DNA from 3 places in the Kocuria sp. UBA5001 genome. Region 1 is predicted to be linked to each of the others. Evidence: riboswitches for the same ligand, from Rfam matches in the RefSeq annotation. Region 1 holds a riboswitch; each other region holds the start of a gene.
The links. A riboswitch is a leader RNA that binds a small molecule or an ion and turns the genes downstream of it on or off. The one in region 1 is predicted to bind S-adenosylmethionine.

Region 1 (7,530 bases):
GCCACGAGGACGTAGGACCCGTCACCGTGACCCTCACCGAGGAGGGGAAGAAGGACCCGCTGCTCGCCGGGCTGCCGCACGAGTTCAGCGCGTACGTGGGCCACAAGGAGGGCACACGGGTGATGCCGTCCAATGCTGTGCTGCTCGCCACGGGCTCCGTGTGCAGGGTGCAGATGTACCGGATCAGGAACAACCTCTACGCCACGCAGTTCCACCCGGAGCTGGACCCCGAGGGACTCGTCAGCCGCATCATGGCGTACAAGGACCTTGGCTACTTCCGTCCCCAGGACACCCAGGCCGTGATCGATCGCGTGGTCAACGGACCCGTGGTGAACCAGGCGCCCCGGATCCTGCGCGCCTTCGTGGAGCGCTACCAGCGCTGACCCGCAGACCCGTTACCGTGGACGCATGAGTCAGCCGAGTGCCCCGTGGTCCCGCCCGACACCCCCGCAGCAGGGTGAGCAGCCCCGCCGCAGGGACCCCGGCGTGCGAGTTCCCGGCGTGCAGAACCCGGGCGTGCAAGGCCTGGCGCGGCCGTCCGACGGCCGCCACGTCCCCGGCCCGGTCTCAGCCCCTGGTCCCATCAGCGCGGGCACCACCCGCACGTTCTTCTACCACCGGCTCGCGCTCGCGGACCGCAACCACCGCTGGTGGATGCCCCTCGTGGAGGGTGTCATAGGGGTGGGCATCTACCTGGTGCTGAGCATCCTGTTCGGGATCGTCATCGCGTTCACCCTCCCGGAATCCCTGTCCGAGGACATCCTGGCGATGGACCAGATGGACCCGGCAGTGTTCCTGCTGCTCTTCGGCTCCGTGGCGCTGATGCTGCCCAGCGTGCTGCTGGCACGCCTGGTGCTCGGCCCCCGCCCGCTGGGCCTGGTCTTCTCCGTGGCCGGACGCATCCGCTGGAGGTGGCTGCTCACGTGCCTCGGGGCCGCGGCGGCCGTGTACGTGGTGGTCAACGCCGTGGGGATCGGTCTGGACATGACCACCGGCGGCGGCGTCCCGCAGCTCGAACTGGCACCGGGCTTCGGGTGGCTCGTGGTGCTGTGGCTCGTGGTGGTGCCCCTGCAGTGCACCGCCGAGGAGCTGGTCTTCCGCGGCTATCTGGCGCAGACCATCGGCCGCTGGCTCAAGCACCCGGCCTGGGCCATCCTCCTTCCGGTGCCGCTGTTCGTGCTCGGCCACACCTACGACGTGTGGGGTCAGGTCTCCGTGGGCATCATGGCCGTGACCATGGGCGTCGTCACGTGGCGCACGGGCGGCCTGGAGGCCGGGATCGCACTGCACACGGTGAACAACATGGTGGTCACCGCCATGGGCATGGTCGGTCTCGCGGACATGAACGAGACCTCCGGCAGCCCCTCGGACGTGGTCTTCGAGGTCATCCTCAACGGCGCGTACCTGGCGATCGTGTTCTGGCTCGTGCGCCGTCGCCCGGCGCTGGCCGTGACGCGCACCGTGATCCTCCCTCCGCCGCCGGCACCGCCGCGCATGCCCGACCTGCACGCCCGCCCCGCGGCGATCGCCGCGGACTCCTCGGGCATGGCCGCCTACGTGCTCAACCCCATCACCCAGACCTACATGACGCTGCCGCCGCAGTACGGCCCCTACTCGGTCCGCGACGCCGAGGGGCGCTACGTGGGCGTGCTGGACACGCGCACCTCGCAGGGGCAGCCGCAGCTGGCGCCCCCGGCGGACCGGGGCCGCCCGGAGAGCCCCTCCTACACTGGGGTCCATGACGAATAGATCGCCCGTGAGCTCCCCGTCCGCCGCCGACGCCGCGACGGGCTCCGCCCCGGAGACCGCCTTCGCGCGTGGTCTGGGGGAGTACGTCACCGCCTCGCCCAGCCCGTTCCACGCCGTCGCCACGGCCGCCGCCGCGCTGGAGGGCGCCGGGTTCACGCGCCTCTCGGAGGCCGAGGCCTGGCCGGAAGGCTCGGGGGGCCGCTACTACGCGGTGCGCGATGGCGCCCTGATCGCCTGGGTGCTGCCGTCCCGTGCCGCGGCCGGCGCGGGCTACCGCGTGCTGGGCGCCCACACCGACTCGCCGGGCTTCAAGCTCAAGCCCCGCCCCACCACCGTCTCCCACCGCTGGTACCAGGCCGGGGTGGAGGTCTACGGCGGCGCGCTGCTGAACTCATGGCTGGACCGGGACCTGCGCTTTGCCGGGCGTCTCGTGGTACGAGGGGAGAACGGGCCCCGCGAGGTGCTGAGCGCCACCGGGCCCGTTGCCCGGATCCCGCAGCTGGCCATCCATCTGGACCGCAGCGCCAACGAGGCCCTCACCCTCGACAAGCAGCGCCACACCCAGCCCGTGTGGGGCGTGGGGGACGCGCAGGACGCGGACGTGCTGGCGGTGCTCGCGCAGGCCACGCACGCGTCGTCGTCGGCCGGTGACCAGGCGTTTGGGACTGTGGCGCCCGAGGACATTCTGGGCTACGACATCACCGTGGCGGACACCCAGGCTCCCGAGCTCATCGGAGCGCAGTCCAACCTGCTCGCGAGCGGGCGGCTCGACAACCTGACCTCGGTGTACGCGGGACTGCGTGCCATGACCGAGCACGTGGAGGAGCTCGAGGCCGCCCCGCACGTGAGCATCCTGGCAGCGTTCGACCACGAGGAGGTGGGCTCCGAGACCCGTTCGGGCGCGGGCGGACCGTTCCTCGAGGACGTCCTGGAACGCATCGCGGCCGCCCGCGGGCAGTCGCGGGAGGAGCACCTGCGGGAGATCGCGGGCTCCGTGTGCCTCTCCTCGGACGCCGGGCACCTGGTGCACCCCAACTACGAAGGCCACCACGATCCGGTCAACACGCCTGAACCTGGTCGCGGGCCCCTGCTGAAGATCAATGCGAAGCAGCGCTACACCACGGACGCCGTGGGTGCCGCGCTGTGGGCCGGGATCTGCGAGGACGCCGGGATCGACTACCAGGAGTTCGTGGCGAACAACGACATCCCGTGCGGTTCGACCATCGGACCCATCACGGCCACCCGGCTGGGGATGCGCACGCTGGACGTGGGCGTGGGGCTGCTGTCGATGCACTCGGCTCGCGAGCTCGTCCACACCGGGGACCTGTTGGCGCTGAACGTGGCGGTTGCGAGCTTCTGGCGGGGCTGAGCCGGTCACGGGAGGACACGCGCGTTGACACCCTCGCGGCCCGCGTGATGGATTGAGCACGTAACGCCATCCAGAGCGGCCGAGAGACGTGGCTCGTCGACGCCGCAGCAACCGCCCGTGTCACGGGCCGGTGCTCCCACCACGGCCGATGGACAGTGCCATGCTCCGCTGACCGGTTCGGTGACCGTCGCCTCTCCCGCGGTGGGCGACGTCCGCGCCCCGCGTGCGCGGACGTCGCCCGGGGGAGGCCCGCGCCGCCGCACGGTCCCGGGCGCGTCCCGGCCGAGGGGCACGGCGCGCGGCGCGGATCCGACGCAGGGAGCCGTCAGCGCATGAGCACCACCCAGACCACCGAATCCCCCCGCACCCGGGCCCGCGAGAGCGCAGTACGGGAGGTGGCGCAGGAGGTCGCCGCAGCCACCGCGCTGCGGGAGGCCGCCGCCGCCGGGGCCTTCGGCACGGGAAGCACCCGCTCCGGCGGCGTCGTCCCCGGGGCATTCGCGGGCGGCGTTCCCGGCGGCTCCGCGGACAGCGACCGCGCCACGGGGTTCCCGCCCGCGGGCGAGATCCCCACGCAGGAGCTGCTGCAGGTCTTCCGCCCCGTGTTCGCGCGGATCGCCGCGCGCGCGGTGGCCCGCGAGCAGGACCACGAGTTGCCGTTCGAGTGCTTCGGGTGGCTCAACGCGCTGCGGTTCGGGGCGCTGACCCTGCCGGTGGCCCGGGGCGGCTACGGCGCCACGCTTGCGCAGACGGTGGAGCTGCTCGTGGAGCTCGCCGCCGCGGACTCCAGCGTGGCCCACGTCTACCGTTCCCACCTGGGCTTCCTCGCGAGCCTGGGTGCGGGCGAGGCGGACGTATGGTTCCCGCGCATTGCCGCGGGCGAGACCGTGGGCAACGCCGCCACCGAACGCTCCGGCGCCGCGCTGGGGACCGCCGCCACGAGCCTGGCCCGATCGGAGCAGGGCGGCAGCTGGGAGCTCAACGGCACCAAGTACTACTCGACCGGGTCGATCTTCTCGGACTGGATCCAGGTCACCGCGCAGATCCCCGGCCAGCAGGCCCGATCCCACGCGCTCGTGGGCAGCGACTGGGAGGGCGTGGAGATGGTGGACGACTGGGACGGCTTCGGCCAGCAGCTCACCGGCACGGGCACCACCCACTTCCGCGGCGTCGTGGTGCCTGCGGAGAATGTGCGGAACAGGGACGGGCGCAGCACGCAGGAGACCGCGGTCTTCCAGCTGGTGCTGCTCTCGGTGGAGGCGGGCATCGCGGGGGCCGCCGCGACCGCCGCCGTGGACCTGGTGCGTGCCAGGACCCGCGGCTTCAACACGGGCAACGGCGCGGTGACCCGTGAGGACCCCCAGGTGCTGCAGCGCGTGGGCGAGCTCAGTGCCCAGGCGGCCGCCGCGCGGGCGATCGTGCTGCAGGCCGCGCGCGAGGTCGACGCCGCCGTGGGGGTGCTCGGCCAGGAGCCCCGAATCACCGATCCCGAGGAGCTGACGAACGCGTGCGAGCTCGCCGTGGCCCAGGCGCACGTGGTGGTTCCCGGGCTGGTCAAGGACGTCACGGACGGAATCTTCGACGTCCTGGGTGCCTCGGCGGTGTCCTGCTCCAAGGCGCTGGACCGGTTCTGGCGCAACGCCCGCACCGTCGCCACGCACAACCCGGTGATCTACAAGGCGCGCATCGTCGGGGACCACCGCGTCAACGGCACGCCCATGTTCGGGGTCAACGCGATCGGTGAGGTCCGCGGCTCCGCGACCTCCTGACACGCCACCGACGACGACGCCCGGTGGCCCTCCGCGGGGGGAGGTCACCGGGCGCCGTTGTGCCGGGGCAGCGCCCCGGGAGGCCTGCTAGGGCAGCTGCAGCATGGAGATGTCCGCCATGCGGGCCATCACGCGCACCACCTGGCACGAGTAGCCGAACTCGTTGTCGTACCAGACGTAGAGGACCACGGAGCTGTTGTTCACGATGGTCGCGAGACCGTCCACCACGCCGGCGCGGCGGGAGCCCACGAGGTCCGTGGACACGACGTCCGGGGAGTCCACGTAGTCGATCTGCTTGCGCAGGGGCGAGTTCAGGGACATGTCCTTGAGGAACGCGTTGACCTGGTCCTTGTCCGCCGGGGCGTTCTCCAGCTGGAGGTTCAGGATGGCCATGGACACATCCGGGGTGGGAACGCGGATCGCGTTGCCCGTGAGCTTGCCCTGCATCACGGGCAGGGCCTTGGCCACGGCCTTCGCGGCGCCGGTCTCGGTGATCACCATGTTCATGGCGGCGGAGCGGCCGCGGCGGTCGCCCTTGTGCCAGTTGTCGATCAGGTTCTGGTCGTTCGTGTAGGAGTGCACGGTCTCCACGTGTCCCTGGACGATCCCGTACTCGTCGTTGAGCACCTTGATGACCGGGGTGATCGCGTTCGTGGTGCAGGACGCCGCGGAGAGGATGGTGTCCTCCGGGGAGATGTCCTTGTCGTTGACGCCGCACACGATGTTCTTCATGTCGCCCTTGCCGGGGGCGGTGAGCAGCACCTTGCCCACGCCCTTGGCCTGCAGGTGCTGGGAAAGGCCCTCCTCGTCACGCCACACGCCCGTGTTGTCGACCACCAGGGCGTCGTGGATGCCGTACTCGGTGTAGTCGATCTCCGAGGGGGAGTTCGCGTAGATGAACTGGATCGGCACGCCGTTGGCAGTGATCACGTTGTTCTCCTCGTCCACCGTGATGGTGCCGTCGAAGGAGCCGTGCACCGAGTCGCGGCGCAGCAGCGAGGCGCGCTTGACGAGGTCGTTTCCGGGCTTCTGGCGCACCACGACGGCGCGCAGGTTCAGGCCCGTGCCGTCGTTGCGGTTGAGCAGAATGCGCGCGAGCAGCCGGCCGATGCGGCCGAAGCCGTAGAGCACCACGTCCCGGGTCTCGGCGTCGTTGCTGCCGTGCTGGCCCACGGCGGGGGCGAGCGCCTCGCGCAGGTGAGCGGCCAGGTCCGTGGCACCGGAGTCCGTGAAGCCCTGGTACAGCTTGGCGACGTCCACGTTGCAGGCGCCCAGGTCCAGGCCGCCCAGGGCCACGACTATCTCCACCGTCCTGTCCAGGGGCAGCTCCTCGCCCAGGATGCGGCGCGCGAAGCGGTGGACCTTGATGATGTCCGTGACGGACTTGTGCACCAGGGAGCGCCCGAACACGGTGGTGACGACCTTGTTGTTGCGGTGGAGCTGCCCCACCAGGGGGACCAGCTGCTCGGCGAGGGCTTCTCGTTCGGACCAGGTGGCGCTCATGAGCAACCTTCTTCCTCGGCCCGGGACGTCGTCGTCCGGGCCGTCTTGGAGTCGCGCGACAGTGCGCGGACTGGCGGGGTGGCGCGCCTCGTGAGCGGCGCTGCTCGTCGCCGCCCAGTTTACGGGTCCGCGGGGGCGGCCCCGATCTGTGCCGCAGGATGACGCCGCCGCCCGAGCGCGACGTCGTGGACGTACGCCCCGCACATGTCGTGCCGGTGTGTGCGGTCCTCCGCAGCCGGGTCACGCGCACCCCCTTTGCTACCGTGGTGCCATGTTGACGGTGATCGGCGAGGCCCTCGTGGACGTGGTGTCCCGCAGCGGCGCAGAACCCCGCGCACACGTGGGCGGAAGCCCCATGAACGTGGCCGTGGGACTCGCCCGGCTGGGCCAGGAGGTCCAGTTCCTGGGCCGCTACGGGCAGGACGACTACGGCCACCAGGTGGTGGAGCACCTGCGCAGCAACGGTGTGGCGCTGCCGTTCGAAGCGGACGCCCGCCCCACCTCCGTGGCCCAGGCGAACCTGGACGAGCACGGTGCGGCCACCTACGACTTCCAGCTGGACTGGTCCCTGGACGTGGACACCGCGCGGATCGACGAGCTGCTGGACGGCACCTCGCTGCTGCACGTGGGCTCGATCGGCGCGATGCTCGAACCCGGCGCCACCGTCGTGGGCGAGGCCGTGGAGCGTGCGCAGCGCACCGCTCTGGTCTCCTACGACCCCAACTGCCGCCCCACGATCATCCCTGACTCCTCCGACGCGCGTGCCCGGGCGGAGCGCATCGTTGCGCTGTCACACGTGGTCAAGGCCTCGGACGAGGACCTGCTGTGGCTCTACCCGCACCGCAGCATCGAGGAGACCGCGCGCGCCTGGCTCAAGGCCGGGCCCCGTCTCGTGGTGGTCACCCGCGGCGCCCAGGGCCCGTGGGCCGTGAGCCGCGGCACCGGGCGCGACGGCGTGTCCGTCCCGGCCGCGCACGTCACCGTCGCGGACACCGTGGGTGCAGGGGACTCCTTCATGGCGGCGCTGCTCTCCGCGCTCGCGGACCGCGAGATCCTGGGTGCCTCCGCGGTCACGTCCCTGGAGGAGCTGGGTGCCGACGAGGTCACCGGGCTGCTGCTCTACGCGGCGGCCGCCGCCGG
Region 2 (7,530 bases), on a different contig from region 1:
CGCAACCGGCTTGTCCGCGGGGACCGGGATGATCTTCTGGATGGCCGAGTAGGACGTCAGCCCAGAGCAGGCCAGCGTGGCACCGAAGGAAGGCTCGATGTCCCCGAGCGGCACCAGGTAGCGGTCCCCTGGAACCAGGACCTCCTCCGCGTAGCCGCCGTTGAGTGCCACCGAGAGGTTGCGCTTGGCGCCGCTGCAGTAGTTCTCGCGGTCCTCCTGGCAGGCCTGGCACTCACCGCACCCGACCCAGGGGTAGACGATGTACTTGGTGTCCCCCGGCTGCACCGTGGCCTGCGGGCCCACCTCCACCACCTCTCCCACGATCTCGTGGCCCAGCACCACCGGGTACTGCGCGCCCGAGGCGGTCAGCTCGCGACGCCCCGCGCTGCCCAGGTCGAAGTACCCGTCCTGAGCGTGGACGTCCGAGTGGCACACCCCCGAGTTCGTGACGCGGATCAGCACCTCGGAACCCGTGAGCTGGGGCTTCTCCAGCTCGATCTCCTCCGCCGGGGCACCGGGCTCGGCATGGGCGAAAACCTTCATGGCTACTCCTTCGTAGCAGTTGCGTTCGTGCGACTCGCAGTGTGAGCCTCACCATAATTCTAGGCCGCACCACCCGGATGCCGAACCGGTGCGCCGGGGCTCGCCGCACTGCCAGGTGACGGGCCACCGGGGCCCGCACGACGACGTCGCACCCGCCGGCCCGTGGTGGGCCTTCCGGCAGACCGAGCTACGGGAAGGTCTAGCGTGACCCCATGGACGAGACACCCACGGACACGACCCACCGATCCGAACCACCCCAGCAGGGCGACGAGACCGCCACCCTGCTGGGGTTCCTGGAATACCTGCGCGCTACGGTCGCGTGGAAGACCGAGGGGCTCAGCACGGCGCAGCTGCACGAACGTCCCCTGCCCAGCACCATGACCCTGGGCGGCATGCTCCGCCACCTCACCTACGTGGAGGACCACTGGTTCTGCTACGTGCTCAGCGGGCAGCGGCAGTGCTCCCCGTGGGACGCCGTGGAGTGGGAGAAGGACCCGGACTGGGACTGGGACTCCGCCTCCGAGGCGGGCGGGGACGCCCTGCGAACGCACTGGGCCGCCGCTGTGGAGCAGTCCCGGCAGCGGTGGGAGAACTTCGCCGCGGAGCACGCTCACCCGATGGACGCGCTCGTGGCCCGTCCCCTCCGCGGGGACATGAACGCCCGGTGGGTGCTCACGCACATGGTCGAGGAGTACGCGCGCCACTGCGGCCACGCAGACCTGCTGCGGGAGGCGATCGATGGCGCCGTCGGGGAGTGAGGTCCTTGCGACCGACGGCGCCTGGGCCGACCCACGAGCCCGGGCCACGCCACTCGGTGTCGGGATGGCGGTCGCACGGGTCAGTCACGAGCCGGGCGGGCCACCGTCACTCCACTCGGCAGCCGCAGCTCACCGGATCCTGTGGGATCGGTTCCAGGCTGCGTACCGCCAGCAGGTGACACTCTGGGAAGCGGTGGCCCTCGTCCGGGCGGCTCATGGTGTGCCAGACCTCGCGGAAGCCGGCCCGCAGGAGGTGGTCCGCCATCACCTCGGGGTGCCAGCGCCAGGCCGGGCCCACGGCGTGGTCAAAGGAGACGACCGCCCGACCGCGGTCCATCGCCTGGAACGCGAGCATCACCACGCCGCCCTCCGGCATCCGCTCTGCCCGGTCCGCGCGCACGCCCGCCACCCTGCACCGCCCGCTGCGGCACCGTCCGGAACTAGTGCCGTCCGGAACAGGGCCCCGGCGGCGCGGACCCCGGGCGGGAAACGGGCCGTTGTCCCACCCGAGTGGGGTGCCCCGGCAACCCGGCCGTGCGGCGTCGTCCTCCCTGCGTCCCGGGCCGCCGCTCAGCGGGAACTGGCCGTGGCCACGGAGCACGCGTCCGCGAACGCGCCCCGGTAGGCCGCGGCGGGGTGAGTGTCCTTCACGCGGTCCTGGCCGGCTCCGTAGAGGGACTCGCGCAGGGTGGAGCCCTCGTACTCGGTGCGGTAGCGGCCGCGGGCCTGCAGTTCGGGGACCACGTACTCCACGAAGTCCTCGAAGGAGCCCGGGCTCACGTGGTAGGCCAGGTTGATGCCGTCCAGGCCGCCCTCGTCCACCCAGCGCTCCAGCTCGTCCGCCACGGTGGACGGAGAGCCCACGATCACGGCGCCCATCCCGCCCAGGGCGCAGTGCTTGGCGATCTCCTCGCGCGTCCACCGCTTGTCCTTCGCCTGGAGGGTGAACGGGGTGAGGAAGGACTGGATGGAGTCGGTCTTGATGTAGTTCAGGGCCTCGTCCTCCGGGAACTGGGAGAGGTCCACGCCGGACCAGCCGCCGATGATCGCCTGGGACGCCTCCAGGTCCACGTACTGCAGGTAGTCACGGTACTTCTCCGCGGCCTCCTCATCCGTGTCCGCGACCACCACGGAGAGCATCGCGTAGATCTTCACGTCCTCCGGGTCCCGGCCCTGGGCCTGCGCCTGCTCGCGGATCTTGTCCGTCATGTACCGGGTGAGGTCCGGGCGGGTGCCGCCGATGAACACCGCCTCCGCGTGCCGCCCGGCGAACGCCTGCCCGCGCGAGGATGCACCCGCCTGGAAGATCAGCGGCGTGCGCTGCGGGGACGGCTCGGTCAGCCCGGCCCCGGGAACCGTGAAGTGCTCGCCGGCGTGCCGGATGGGGTGCACCTTGGTGGGGTCCGCGTAGACCCCGGATTCGCGGTCCTTCACCACGGCGTCGTCCTCCCACGAGCCCTCCCAGAGCTTGTAGCACACGTCCAGGAACTCCTCCGCGATCTCGTAGCGCTGGTCGTGCTCGATCTGGCGCGGCAGCCCCTGGTTCTCAGCGGCGGAGGGCAGGTAGGAGGTGACCACGTTGAAGCCCACGCGCCCGCGCGTGAGGTGGTCCAGCGTGGCGAACTTCCGGGCGAGGGTGTAGGGCTGCTCGTAGGTCACTGCGCTCGTGACGCCGAAGCCCAGGTGCTCCGTCACGGCGGCCATGGCCGAGACCTGCATGAACGGGTCGTTGACCGGGACCTGCGCGCCGTCCCGCACGGCCGGTGCCGCGGAGTTGCGGTAGATGTCGTAGATCCCGACGACGTCCGCCAGGAAGAGTGCGTCGAACTTCCCCTTCTCCAGCAGCCGGGCCAGATTCGTCCAGTACTCGAGCGTGTTGTACTCGGTGGCCCGGGACCGCGGGTGCCGCCACAGGCCAAAGCTCTGGTGGTCCACACAGGTCATGTCAAATGCGTTGACGGAGATCCGCTTGCTCATGTGCCGGTTCCTTGAAGTTGACGCAACCCGCACCCCGTGCACCGCCCGCGGCGGCCATCTGCGGGTCCAGCGCGCGCGTGTGCGGCGCCGTACTTGCCGCATGCGGTGTGCCATGCGGCCCGATCCTCACCTGGGGCACCCCGCTACGGGAGAGGGTTGCCGTCCGACAAGCCAGGGCTGAACGTCGGAACTCGTGATCGTCTCGATCCAGAGTCTAACCACGCTCCCTCAGCAGGCGAAGCTCCACGTGACGCCGCGTGACCCCGCGCACCACCGATCCCCGTGGGCTGTCTCACACCGACTTGCATCACCGCTCCGGGCAACCGTTGAATGAGGGCGTTCCCATCCGGAGCGGCTGAGAGACCTGGCTCGTCGACGTCGCAGCAACCGGCCCCACGCGGGCAAGGTGCTAATGCCAGGAACGATGGAGTTGATGAGTTGCGTCATGTCCTCACACGCCCGGACACCGCCCTCGACGCCGCGGCGGTCTCGTTCGAGAACCTGGGCAAGTCCTTCCCCTCCCGCGACGGTCGGTACGAGCAGCCCGTCCTGACGGACGTCTCCTTCCGGGTCGAGCCGGGAGAGATCGTCACCGTCCTGGGCCCCTCGGGCTGCGGGAAGTCGACGCTGCTGCGCGCGGTGGGCGGCCTCAGCGCCCCCACGTCCGGCGCGGTACGGATCGACGACGACGTCGTCTCCGGGATCGACCCGCGCTGCGCCGTCGGCTTTCAGGAGCCGCGGCTGCTGCCCTGGCGCACGATCACGAAGAACGTGGAACTCGGCCTGCCCGCGAGAACCCCGAGCGGCACTGGCCGACGCCGGGTGGCCGAGCTGCTGGATCTCGTGGGGCTGACCCACCACGCGGGCCACCGCCCCGGAGAGGTCTCGGGCGGCATGGCGCAGCGCGCGTCGCTGGCCCGTGCGCTGGCCCGCAACCCCCGGGTGCTGCTGCTGGACGAACCCTTCGGCGCGCTGGACGCCCTCACCCGGATCCGCATGCAGGACCTCCTGCTGCAGGTGCACCGGGCGGATCCGACAACGGTCCTGATGGTCACGCACGACGTCGAGGAGGCGCTCGTCCTCTCCGACCGCGTGGTCGTCCTGACCCGAGAGACCCCCACGAGCCCGGCCACGGTGGCGGAGGTGCTCGCCCCGGATCAGGCCCGCCCGCGCTCCCGGGACGACACCCGCCTCACCGCCATGCGCACCCACCTGCTGCGCCTGCTCGGTGTGGAGCGCTGAGGGGTGCCCGTCGTCTCACGCCGGGGCGTGCTGCGTGCCGCCGCCCTCTCCCCCCTGGCGCTGCCGTTGAGCGGCTGCGTCATGGCCGGGGAGGGCCCCGGACGCGGCGTGGCCGGCGGCTCCGCGGACGAGATCTACCTGGACTACGCCACGTACAACCCGCTGTCACTGATCATCAAGTCCAAGGGGTGGCTCGAGAAGGTTGCCGCCGAGCACGGCCAGAGCGTCACCTGGGTCTACTCGGCCGGGTCGAACAAGGCGAACGAGTCCCTGCGCGCGGGCGTGGTCGATGTCGGCTCCACCGCCGGCTCGGCCGCGCTGCTGGCACGGGCCAACGGCTCCCCGATCAAGACCATCAGCCTCTTCTCCCAGCCCGAGTGGTCTGCCCTGGTGCGCACGGCGGCCTCGCCCGTGCGCGCCATCGCTGACCTCGCAGGCAAGAGCGTGGCCGTCACCAAGGGGACGGACCCCTACTTCTTCCTGCTGCAGTCCCTGAAGGCTGCGGGGATGAGCGCGGAGGACGTCACCGTGACGAACCTCCAGCACGCGGACGGGCGCACGGCCCTGGACTCCGGCCGGGTGGACGCCTGGTCCGGGCTGGACCCGATCATGGCGGCGTCCGAGCAGAACGGCGACGTGCTGTTCCACCGCAAACTCGAGTACAACACCTACGGCTTCCTCAACGTCCGCGAGGTCTTCCTGCGGCTGAACCCCACCGGCGCCCAGGACGTGGTGAACACCTACGCCTATGCCCGCTCCTGGGCGGCGCGGCACCGTGACGAGGGGATCGAGGTCCTCGCGGAAGCGGCGAAGATCGACCTCGACACCGCCACCCGTGTGTGGCACCGCACCCACCTGGACATCGACCCCGTCCCCGGCGAGAAGCAGCTCGCCGTGCTGCGGGAGGTGGGCCCGATCCTCGTCGACTCGGGGGACGTGCCCTCGCAGCAGGATGTGGACGACGCCCTCGCGGGGATTGTCGAGCAGCACTACGCACAGAGCGCGGACGCCGACGCCGCGGCCCGGGCCATCGAAGGGAACGCCCCATGAGCACGCACTCCACCTCCGGAAGCACGACCCTGGACGAGGTGACCGGCGAACCCCTCGGCGGCGCGAACGCGAGCACGGTGCCCGCCGCCGAGCACGAAGGCTCCGGTCCGCTGCCCCCACGACGTCGACGGGCAGGTTCCGTGCCGCGCACCCGGCTCACGGTCGCCCTGCTCGGACTGGTGCTGCCCGTCCTGCTGCTGCTCGTGTGGCACCTCCTGTCCACGAACGGCTTCTACTCCCCTGTGCAGCTCCCGCAGCCCTCGGCCGTCCTCGGCGCCGGGTGGGAGCTGCTGCGCAGCGGTGACCTGTGGGTGCACGTGGGGATCTCCACCCAGCGCGTGGTCGTAGGATTCATGCTCGGCAGCGCCCTGGGCCTCGCCGTCGGCGCCCTGGTGGGACTCTCCCCGTGGGCGCGGATCCTCGCCGGGCCCACCGTCGGAGCCCTGCGCGCGGTACCGTCCCTGGCCTGGGTTCCGCTGCTGCTGCTGTGGATCGGGATTGGGGAGAACTCCAAGGTGACCCTGGTGGCCATCGGCGCGTTCTTCCCCGTGTACACCACGGTCTCCGCGGCGCTGCAGCACGTGGACGGGCAGATCGTCGAGGCGGCCCGCTCGTTCGGCATCCGGGGCGTCCGGCTGTTCACCACCGTGCAGCTGCCCGCCGTGCTGCCCGCCGTGATCTCCGGGCTGCGTCTCGCGCTGGCCCAGGCGTGGCTGTTCCTCGTGGCCGCCGAGCTGCTCGGCTCCTCCATGGGGCTCGGATTTCTGCTCACCGACTCGCAGAACAACGGTCGCACGGACCGGCTCCTGCTCGCGATCGTGCTGCTCGCCGTGCTGGGCAAGCTGACAGATGCGCTGATCGGGGTCTTCGAGCGCTGGACACAGCACCGGTGGGGCTCGGCCCCCGCCACCTGAGCCCGGTTTCTCGTCCGGGCGGCGTCGGCACCCGACGACGACGCCCGCACCCCTGAGCACGCCACCCACCCGAGGCGCGAGCCCCACGGCCGCCGCCCCCTGACCTCCGACGGACCATGAACCAGGAGACACCACGATGACCGCGTTCGCATACACGGACCCCCACGCCCCCACCCCGAACCCCGCGCTCATCTCGGACGAGGCGCGGATCGAGTTCTGGGCGGAGCAGGCCGGCCGGCTGGACTGGGCCGAGCCGTGGCACACGACCCACCGCTTCGAGAAGCCGCGGCGCACCGGGGAGGACGAGGACGGCAATCCCACCTACACGGTCCCGGAGATCGCGTGGTTCGAGGGCGGCACGCTCAACGTGTCCTACAACTGCGTGGACCGCCACGTGGCAGCGGGGCGCGGCAACCACGTGGCCCTGTACTTCGAGGGCGAGCCCGGGGACCGTGCGGTCTACACGTACGCGGACCTGCAGCGGGAGGTCTGCAAGGCCGCCAACGCCCTGCTGGACCTCGGTGTGGAGAAGGGCGACCGCGTGGTGATCTACCTGCCCGTGATCCCCGAGACGGTCATCATCACGCTGGCGTGCGCCCGGATCGGCGCGGTGCACTCACTGGTCTTCGGCGGGTTCTCAGCCGAGGCGCTGAAGTTCCGTGTGGAGGACACCGGCGCGAAGGTGCTGGTGACCACGGACGGGCAGAACCGGCGCGGCGTCGTCGTGCCCGTGAAAGCCGCGGCGGACGAAGCGTGCAACGGGGAGAACGCGATCGAGCACGTGGTGGTGGTGCGCCGCACCTCACGCCCCGGCCGCACGGACCTGCCGCGGGGCACGCGCGGGCTGCGGTCCAAGGACCAGGAGCTCGTGCCGTGGACGCCCGGACGGGACGTGTGGTGGCACGAGCTCACCGCGCAGGCCTCCGAGGTCCACGAACCCGAGGCGTTCGACGCCGAGACGCCGCTGTTCATCATCTACACGTCCGGCACCACCGGGAAACCCAAGGGCCTGGTCCACACCATGGGCGGGTACCTGGTGCAGACGG
Region 3 (7,530 bases), on a different contig from region 1:
GCCCACCGCCAAGGAAGCCCGCAAGTCCGTGGTCTGGGCGATCTCGCTGATCGGCCTGTTCTACCTCTTCACCCTGGTGCTCGGCTTCGGTGCGGCTGCGCTGATCGGTTCGGACCGGATCAAGTCGGCACCGGGTGGTGTGAACTCGGCAGCCCCGCTGCTCGCCTACGAACTGGGCGGTTCCGTGCTCATGGGTCTCATCGCGGCGGTGGCGTTCGCCACCATCCTGGCCGTGGTCGCGGGCCTGGCCATCACGGCGTCGGCGTCGTTCGCGCACGACATCTACACCTCCGTGATCAAGAAGGGGAACTCGGACCCCCGGCAGGAGCTGCGCGTGGCCAAGACCACCGTGGTGATCATCGGCGTGATATCGATCCTCGGCGGCATCGGCGCCCAGGGGCAGAACGTGGCGTTCCTCGTGGCCCTCGCCTTCGCCGTTGCGGCCTCCGCGAACCTGCCGACGATCCTCTACTCCCTGTACTGGAAGCGCTTCACCACCCGCGGGGCGGTGCTGTCCATGTACGGAGGTCTGATCCTCTCCGTGGTGCTGATCGTCTTCTCGCCGGTGATGTCCGGCTCGGAGACCTCGATGCTCCCGGACGCTGATTTCGCCATCTACCCGCTGTCCAACCCGGGCATCATCTCCATCCCGGCGTCCTTCCTGCTCGGGTTCATCGGCTCGATCACGGAGCGCCGCAGGGAGGATCCGGTGAAGCAGGCGGAGATGGAGGTTCGCTCCCTCACCGGCGTGGGCGCGGAGAAGGCCGTCAACCACTGACCGGGGGCGCTGCCTCCAGGTTCCGCGGCTGTCGTCCGCAGGGCGGGAGCGTGTGCTACACCACCCTGTGACCTGTGTCCTTACGCCGGAAACAAGTAGTAGAATGATGGTGGTTCCCTGAACACGATCACAGCGGACACCCGCCTGTGTGACAAACGTAACTAGAGGTGGAGACATGGGCATTTTCAGCTGGATCATCCTCGGTCTGATCGCGGGCGCTCTCGCCAAGCTGATCCTTCCGGGCAAGCAGGGTGGCGGGATCATCGTCACCATCATCCTCGGCATCGTGGGCGCGTTCCTCGGTGGCTGGATCGGGTCCATCATTCCCGGTCTGCACGCCGGTATCGACGAAATCAGCTTCGGCACCATCATCACGTCCGTGATCGGCGCGATCATCGTGCTGCTGATCTACGGCTTCGTGGCCGGCCGTCGCCGCTGAGTCCACAGCGGTCGCACTGACCCAGCGAACAAGGGCGTCACCTCCGGGTGGCGCCCTTGTTCCGTACCCGGGTCCGTATCCGTGCCCCAGGCCGTGTCCGCACCCGGGCGGGTCCGCGTGCGTGCCAGGGGCCGAGCACGCGGGATACTGGGGGCATGACTGAGACCCGCGCCATGACCCCCGACCTCGACGCCGCCACCAGGGATGCCCCCCGCCGCCTGGTGATCCTGGGGTCCACGGGCTCCATCGGCACGCAGGCCCTGGACGTCGTCGCGGAGGCCGCCGGGCTGCGCAGGCCGGGGGAGGGTGTAGGTCACTCGCCGTTCGAAGTCGTCGCCCTCGCTGCAGGCAGGTCCAACCTGGATCTGCTGGCCCGCCAGGCCGTCGCCTTCCGGGTGCGGGCCGTGGGTACGAGCGGTTCCGCGGACGACGCCGCCCGCCTGCGCGAGGCGCTCACGGCCGCCGCCCGCGCGTCGTCGTCGCCCGTGCCCGAGATCCTGCACGGCTCGGACGCCGCGGAGCGGATCGCGGCGTGGGAGGGCGCGGACCTCGTGCTCAACGGGATCACCGGCAGCATCGGACTCGCTCCCACGCTCGCCGCCCTCGGGGCGGGTCGGCGGGTGGCGCTGGCCAACAAGGAGTCGCTGATCGCCGGCGGCCCGCTCGTGAAACGCGCAGCCGCGGCCACAGGACTCGAGGACGCCCTGATCCCGGTGGACTCGGAACACTCCGCGATCGCCCAGGCGCTGCGCTCCGGCACGGCCGCGGAGGTGGACCGCCTGGTGCTGACGGCCTCCGGCGGTCCGTTCCGCGGGATGACGCGCGCGCAGCTGGCGGAGGTGACCCCCGAGCAGGCGCTGCGCCACCCCACGTGGGACATGGGCGTGATGGTGACCACCAACTCCGCGACCATGGTGAACAAGGCCCTGGAGGTGCTGGAGGCGAGCCTGCTCTTTGACGTGCCGCTGGAGCGGATCGACGTCACCGTCCACCCGCAGTCCGTGGTGCACTCCATGGTCCAGTTCGTGGACGGCTCCACCCTCGCGCAGGTCTCGCCGCCGGACATGCGCCTTCCCATCGCGCTCGGCCTCGGCTGGCCCCACCGTGTGCCGGGCGCGGCCGCCGCGTGCGACTGGACGCGGGCGGCCGAGTGGACCTTCGAGCCGCTGGACCCGGTGGCGTTCCCCGCCGTGGAGCTCATGAAGAGCGCGGGAACCACCGGCGGCACGGCACCGGCGGTGTTCAACGCGGCCAACGAGCAGGCCGTCCACGCCTTCCACCGCTCGCAGCTGGGTTTCACGGAGATCGTGGACGTGGTCGAGTGGGTGCTGGGGGAGCACGACGTCGTCGCGCAGCCGGGTCTCGAGGACGTCCTGGCCGCCGAGCAGTGGGCCCGCCGTGTCGCGGACGAGCGCATTGCGGGGCGCCGTTGAGGTCCCGGGGCGTCACGGTTCGTCACACGTCGCGTGCTACGATTCTGTGCGGATGACGAGATCCGGCGCGTAGCTCTGGCTGGCCGGACGGCAACCCTCTCCCGTAGCGGGGTGCCCCAGATGACCATCCGGCCGCGATTCGATGCGATCACGGCAAGTGCGGTTTTTCTCTGAAATGGCACATGCCTGATCTGCACCCTCCGTCCAGTGCGGGACCGTTTGCGCGGCGCAACCACTCCCGACCCTGGAAAGGCACGATCATGCGAACCAAGCGTCTGATTCCCCTCGTTCTGGCCACCACCCTGGGCCTCACCCTGACCGCGTGCGGTGGCGGGTCCGACAACACGGACCCGGCCGCGGACGGCAAGATCACCATCGGCATCGTGGGGGCCACGCCGGTGCAGGACGCCCTCAAGGAAGTGGCCGCCGAGAACGACGTCACCGTGGAGTTCGTGGACTTCAGCGACTACAGCCAGCCGAACCCCGCGCTGAAGAGCGGCGACATCGACATGAACTGGTTCCAGCACATCGCGTACCTCGCGGACTACAACAACAACTCCGGGGACACCATCACCCCGGTGGGCTCCACCTCCATCTTCCCGCTGGGGCTGTACTCCAAGACGCTGAAGTCCGTTGACGACTTCAAGCAGGGGGACGAGATCGCGGTTCCCAACGACTCGATCAACCTCTCCCGCTCGCTGAACCTGCTCAAGCAGCAGGGTCTGGTGAGCTTCACGAAGGACACGATCGCCCCCACCGAGCAGGACGTGGATACGGACAAGTCCAAGATCAAGGTGCGCCCGGTCTCTGCGGAGCAGACCGTGCTCTCGATGGACTCCGTGGCCGCCTCCGTGGTGAACAACGACTTCCTCGACCGTGCCAATCTCGAGCCCAAGTCCGCGCTGGCCCAGGACGACCCCACGGCGGACAGCGCCAAGGTGTACGACAACATCTTCGCGTCCACCGAGGCCAACGCGGACGACGAGACCCTGAAGAAGGTCGCCGGGTTCTACTACGACGACAAGGTCCAGGAGGCCGAGAAGAAGGAGACCAAGGGCACCGCGGTCCCCACCAAGGTGGACCAGCAGGAGCTCAAGGACCTCCTCACGCGCTACTCCCAGGACCTGAAGGACCAGACCAAGTGAGTGCAGCCCCCGCCGCCGGGGACACCCTGGTCAGCTTCCGCGACGTCAGCAAGGTCTTCACCACCGGGCCCAAGCGACGCCCCCGTGAGGTCACCGCCGTGGACGGTGTGACCCTGGACGTCAAGCGCGGGGAGATCTTCGCCGTGATCGGCTACTCGGGCGCGGGAAAGTCCACCCTGGTGCGGCTGATCAACGGTTTGGAGACCACCACGTCCGGCACCCTGGAGGTCGGTGGCCAGCAGGTCAGCGGCCGGTCGGAGACCCAGCTCGCCTCCGTGCGCCACAACATCGGGATGATCTTCCAGCAGTTCAACCTGTTCACCTCGCGCACCGTGGCCGGGAACATCGAGTACCCGCTGCGCCGGGCGGGGTGGAAGCCCGAGGAGCGCCGGGCACGTGTCACGGAGCTGCTCGAGTTCGTGGGGCTCACCGAGCGGGCCCGCAACTACCCGGAGCAGCTCTCGGGCGGGCAGAAGCAGCGCGTGGGCATTGCCCGGGCGCTCGCGTCCAACCCCGAGCTGCTGCTCGCGGACGAGTCCACCTCCGCGCTGGACCCCGAGACCACGCAGGAGGTTCTCGCGCTGCTGCGCCGGGTGAACCGCGAACTGGGGATCACCGTGGTGCTCATCACCCACGAGATGGACGTGGTGCGTGCCATCGCAGACCGCGTGGCCGTGATGGACAGCGGTCGCGTGGTCGAGGTGGGGACCACCGCAGACGTCTTCGCGCACCCGCAGGCCGAGACCACCCGCAAGTTCGTGGGCTCCGTGATGCACACGGTGCCCAACGCCGCGGAGGTCGAGAAGCTGCGCCGCGAGCACCCGGGACGGCTGGTCATGGTGGATGTGCGCGACCAGAACCGGATCGGCGAGGTGCTCTCGGACGCAGCACGCACGGACGTGCGCTTCAACATCGCCTTCGGAGGGATCTCCATCCTGCAGTCCAGGTCCTTCGGGACGCTCACGCTGTCCCTCACGGGCCCGCCGGACGCCGTCGAACGGACCGTCGATGCCCTCCGGGCGGTCACCAAGGTTGAGGAGGTGGCTGAGTGATGGAGTGGTCCACACTGGCACCGCAGCTGCTGAGCGCCACGGGGCTCACGCTCTACATGGTCACCGTGACCCTCGTGCTGGCCGGGTTCATCGGCCTGGCCGTGGGCATGGGGCTCTACGTGACCCGGCGAGGAAGCATCATGGAGAACGGGGCGGTCTTCACCGTCCTGAACCTCCTGGTGAACTTCGTGCGCCCGATCCCGTTCATCATCCTGCTGGCCGCCCTCGGCAAGCTCACGGAGAGCGTGGTGGGGACCCGGCTGGGCCCCAACGCCGCGATCTTCGCCATGACCATCGGGGCCACCTTCGCGGTGGCGCGGATCGTGGAGCAGAACCTCATGACGGTGGATCCCGGCGTGATCGAGGCGGCCCGCTCCATGGGCGTCTCGCGCTGGAAGATCATCACCACGGTGATCCTGCCCGAGGCACTGGGCCCGCTGGTCCTGGGCTACACGTTCCTGGTCATCGGCATCACGGACATGTCCGCGATGGCGGGCGCGATCGGCGCCGGCGGCCTGGGTGACTTCGCCCTGCGCCTGGGCTACCAGCGCTTCAACGACCAGGTGACGTGGGCCGCGGTGATCGTGATCATCATCCTGGTCCAGCTGGTGCAGTTCTTCGGCAACTGGCTCGCGCGCAGGATCATGCGCCGCTGAGGCGCCCCCGCGAGTTCCCGACGCCGCCCCGGCAGCCTGTGCGCTGCCGGGGCGTCGTGGTGTTCGGCGGGTCACGCGCGGCTGCCGCGTGTCGGACGAGTGGGGCACAATGGGGGAAGTCTTTCCCACGGGGCGCGTGTCGCGGGCCCCGCACGCCAAATTCCCTGGAGGAAATTCGTGACCTCGGTCAACCTCGGCATGCCGGCGGCACCCCAGCCGGTCCTCTCACCCAGGCGCCCGACCCGCCAGATCCGCGTGGGCTCGGTGGGTGTCGGCTCGCAGAGCCCCATCAGCGTCCAGTCGATGACCACCACTCCCACGACGAACATCAACGCCACGCTGCAGCAGATCGCGGAGCTCAACGCCGCGGGCTGCGACATCGTGCGCGTGGCGTGCCCGTCCCAGGACGACGCGGACGCCCTGCCGATCATCGCCATGAAGTCCCCGATCCCGGTGATCGCGGACATCCACTTCCAGCCGAAGTACGTCTACGCGGCCATCGACGCCGGGTGCGCGGGAGTTCGCGTGAACCCGGGCAACATCCGCAAGTTCGACGACCAGATCGAGGGCATCTCCCGCGCCGCGGAGGCGGCGGGGGTCTCCATCCGCATCGGCGTCAACGCCGGTTCCCTGGACAAGCGGCTGCTGCAGAAGTACGGCAAGGCCACCCCGGAGGCGCTCATGGAGTCCGCCGTGTGGGAGGCCTCGCTGTTCGAGCAGCACGACTTCCACGACTTCAAGATCTCCGTGAAGCACAACGACCCCGTGACCATGGTCCGCGCCTACCAGCTGCTGGCCGAGCGGGGGGACTGGCCCCTGCACCTCGGCGTGACCGAGGCCGGGCCGGCGCTGCAGGGAACGGTGAAGTCCGCCACCGCGTTCGGCATCCTGCTCTCCCAGGGCATCGGTGACACCATCCGCGTCTCCCTCTCCGCGCCGCCGGTGGAGGAGGTCAAGGTGGGCAACCAGATCCTGCAGTCCCTGGGGCTGCGCCCCCGCAAGCTGGAGATCGTCTCCTGCCCCTCGTGCGGGCGCGCCCAGGTGGACGTCTACAAGCTCGCCGAAGAGGTCAACGAGGGTCTCGCCCACCTCACGGTGCCGCTGCGCGTGGCCGTGATGGGCTGCGTCGTCAACGGACCGGGGGAGGCCCGTGAGGCGGACCTCGGCGTGGCCTCCGGCAACGGCAAGGGCCAGATCTTCGTCCGCGGCGAGGTCATCAAGACCGTTCCCGAGGACCAGATCGTGGAGACCTTGCTCGCCCAGGCCAACGAGATGGCCGAGGAGATGGGCGTGGACGAGAACGGCCAGCCCGTCGAGGGTGCCCCGGTCGTGACCGCCGGGTGATCCGACGCCGCGACCCGAGGCTGCTCCCGCCCGCCGCCGTGGGCCGGGGGGAGCTGGACCGGCTGCTCGACGAGCACGCCGTGTCCTCGGTGTTCGTGGCCGCCCACGTGGAGCGCATCCGTGACGGCGGCAGTGCGACGCCGCCCGTCTACGGCGTGCGGGGCCCGGACGGCCGGCTCGAGGGGGCGTGCTGGGTGGGCACGAACGTCGTCCCGATCGCCCTCGACGAGCGGGGAACGGACCTCGTCGCGGACCTCCTGCTGCGCGGCGGGCCCCGCTTCGCCTCCGTCTTCGGCCCGGCCGAGCCCGTGCTGGGGCTGTGGGACCGGGTGCGGGAGAACTGGCCCGCACCGTTCGACGTCCGCGCCCACCAGCCCCTGCTCGTGATGGAGCGGGACCCCGCCCCGGCTCTGCTCGGTGGCACGGCCTCGCGCGTGTGCTGGGCGGGACCCGAGGAGTTCGACCGGGTGCTTCCCGCCGCCGTGGCGATGTTCACCGAGGAGGTGGGCTACTCGCCGCTGACCAGCGGGGCCGAGGGCTACCGACGACGCGTGCGCTCGCTGCTCGCGGAGGGTCGCACCGCGGTGCTGTGCGACGAGGACGGCACCGTGGTGTTCAAGGCGGACGTCGGCTCCCGGCACGGGCGCGTCTGCCAGATCCAGGGCGTGTGGATCCACCCCCGG

Region 2: linked by a shared signal. The riboswitch ahead of B3G12_RS08945 (ABC transporter ATP-binding protein) and the one ahead of B3G12_RS10195 (acyl-CoA dehydrogenase family protein) in region 1 are both predicted to bind S-adenosylmethionine.
Region 3: linked by a shared signal. The riboswitch ahead of B3G12_RS00300 (MetQ/NlpA family ABC transporter substrate-binding protein) and the one ahead of B3G12_RS10195 (acyl-CoA dehydrogenase family protein) in region 1 are both predicted to bind S-adenosylmethionine.

Annotation. Positions count from the first base shown of each region.
Region 1 is NZ_DGYR01000016.1:12,832-20,361, reverse strand. It holds gene B3G12_RS10210 (glutamine amidotransferase) at 1-383, shown strand, start outside; gene B3G12_RS10205 (CPBP family intramembrane glutamic endopeptidase) at 409-1,749, shown strand; gene B3G12_RS10200 (M18 family aminopeptidase) at 1,739-3,118, shown strand; SAM riboswitch class I at 3,182-3,273, shown strand; gene B3G12_RS10195 (acyl-CoA dehydrogenase family protein) at 3,451-4,887, shown strand; gene B3G12_RS10190 (glyceraldehyde-3-phosphate dehydrogenase) at 4,975-6,390, opposite strand; gene B3G12_RS10185 (carbohydrate kinase family protein) at 6,662-7,530, shown strand, end outside.
Region 2 is NZ_DGYR01000013.1:228,384-235,913, reverse strand. It holds gene B3G12_RS08965 (alcohol dehydrogenase) at 1-543, opposite strand, end outside; gene B3G12_RS08960 (DinB family protein) at 756-1,301, shown strand; gene B3G12_RS08955 (hypothetical protein) at 1,408-1,701, opposite strand; gene B3G12_RS08950 (LLM class flavin-dependent oxidoreductase) at 1,872-3,278, opposite strand; SAM riboswitch class IV at 3,363-3,477, opposite strand; SAM riboswitch class I at 3,618-3,709, shown strand; gene B3G12_RS08945 (ABC transporter ATP-binding protein) at 3,717-4,520, shown strand; gene B3G12_RS08940 (aliphatic sulfonate ABC transporter substrate-binding protein) at 4,524-5,570, shown strand; gene B3G12_RS08935 (ABC transporter permease) at 5,567-6,484, shown strand; gene B3G12_RS08930 (AMP-binding protein) at 6,621-7,530, shown strand, end outside.
Region 3 is NZ_DGYR01000001.1:57,027-64,556, reverse strand. It holds gene B3G12_RS00315 (solute symporter family protein) at 1-778, shown strand, start outside; gene B3G12_RS00310 (GlsB/YeaQ/YmgE family stress response membrane protein) at 954-1,217, shown strand; gene dxr (1-deoxy-D-xylulose-5-phosphate reductoisomerase) at 1,391-2,650, shown strand; SAM riboswitch class IV at 2,702-2,816, shown strand; gene B3G12_RS00300 (MetQ/NlpA family ABC transporter substrate-binding protein) at 2,911-3,795, shown strand; gene B3G12_RS00295 (methionine ABC transporter ATP-binding protein) at 3,792-4,847, shown strand; gene B3G12_RS00290 (methionine ABC transporter permease) at 4,847-5,503, shown strand; gene ispG (flavodoxin-dependent (E)-4-hydroxy-3-methylbut-2-enyl-diphosphate synthase) at 5,681-6,847, shown strand; gene B3G12_RS00280 (DUF4081 domain-containing GNAT family N-acetyltransferase) at 6,844-7,530, shown strand, end outside.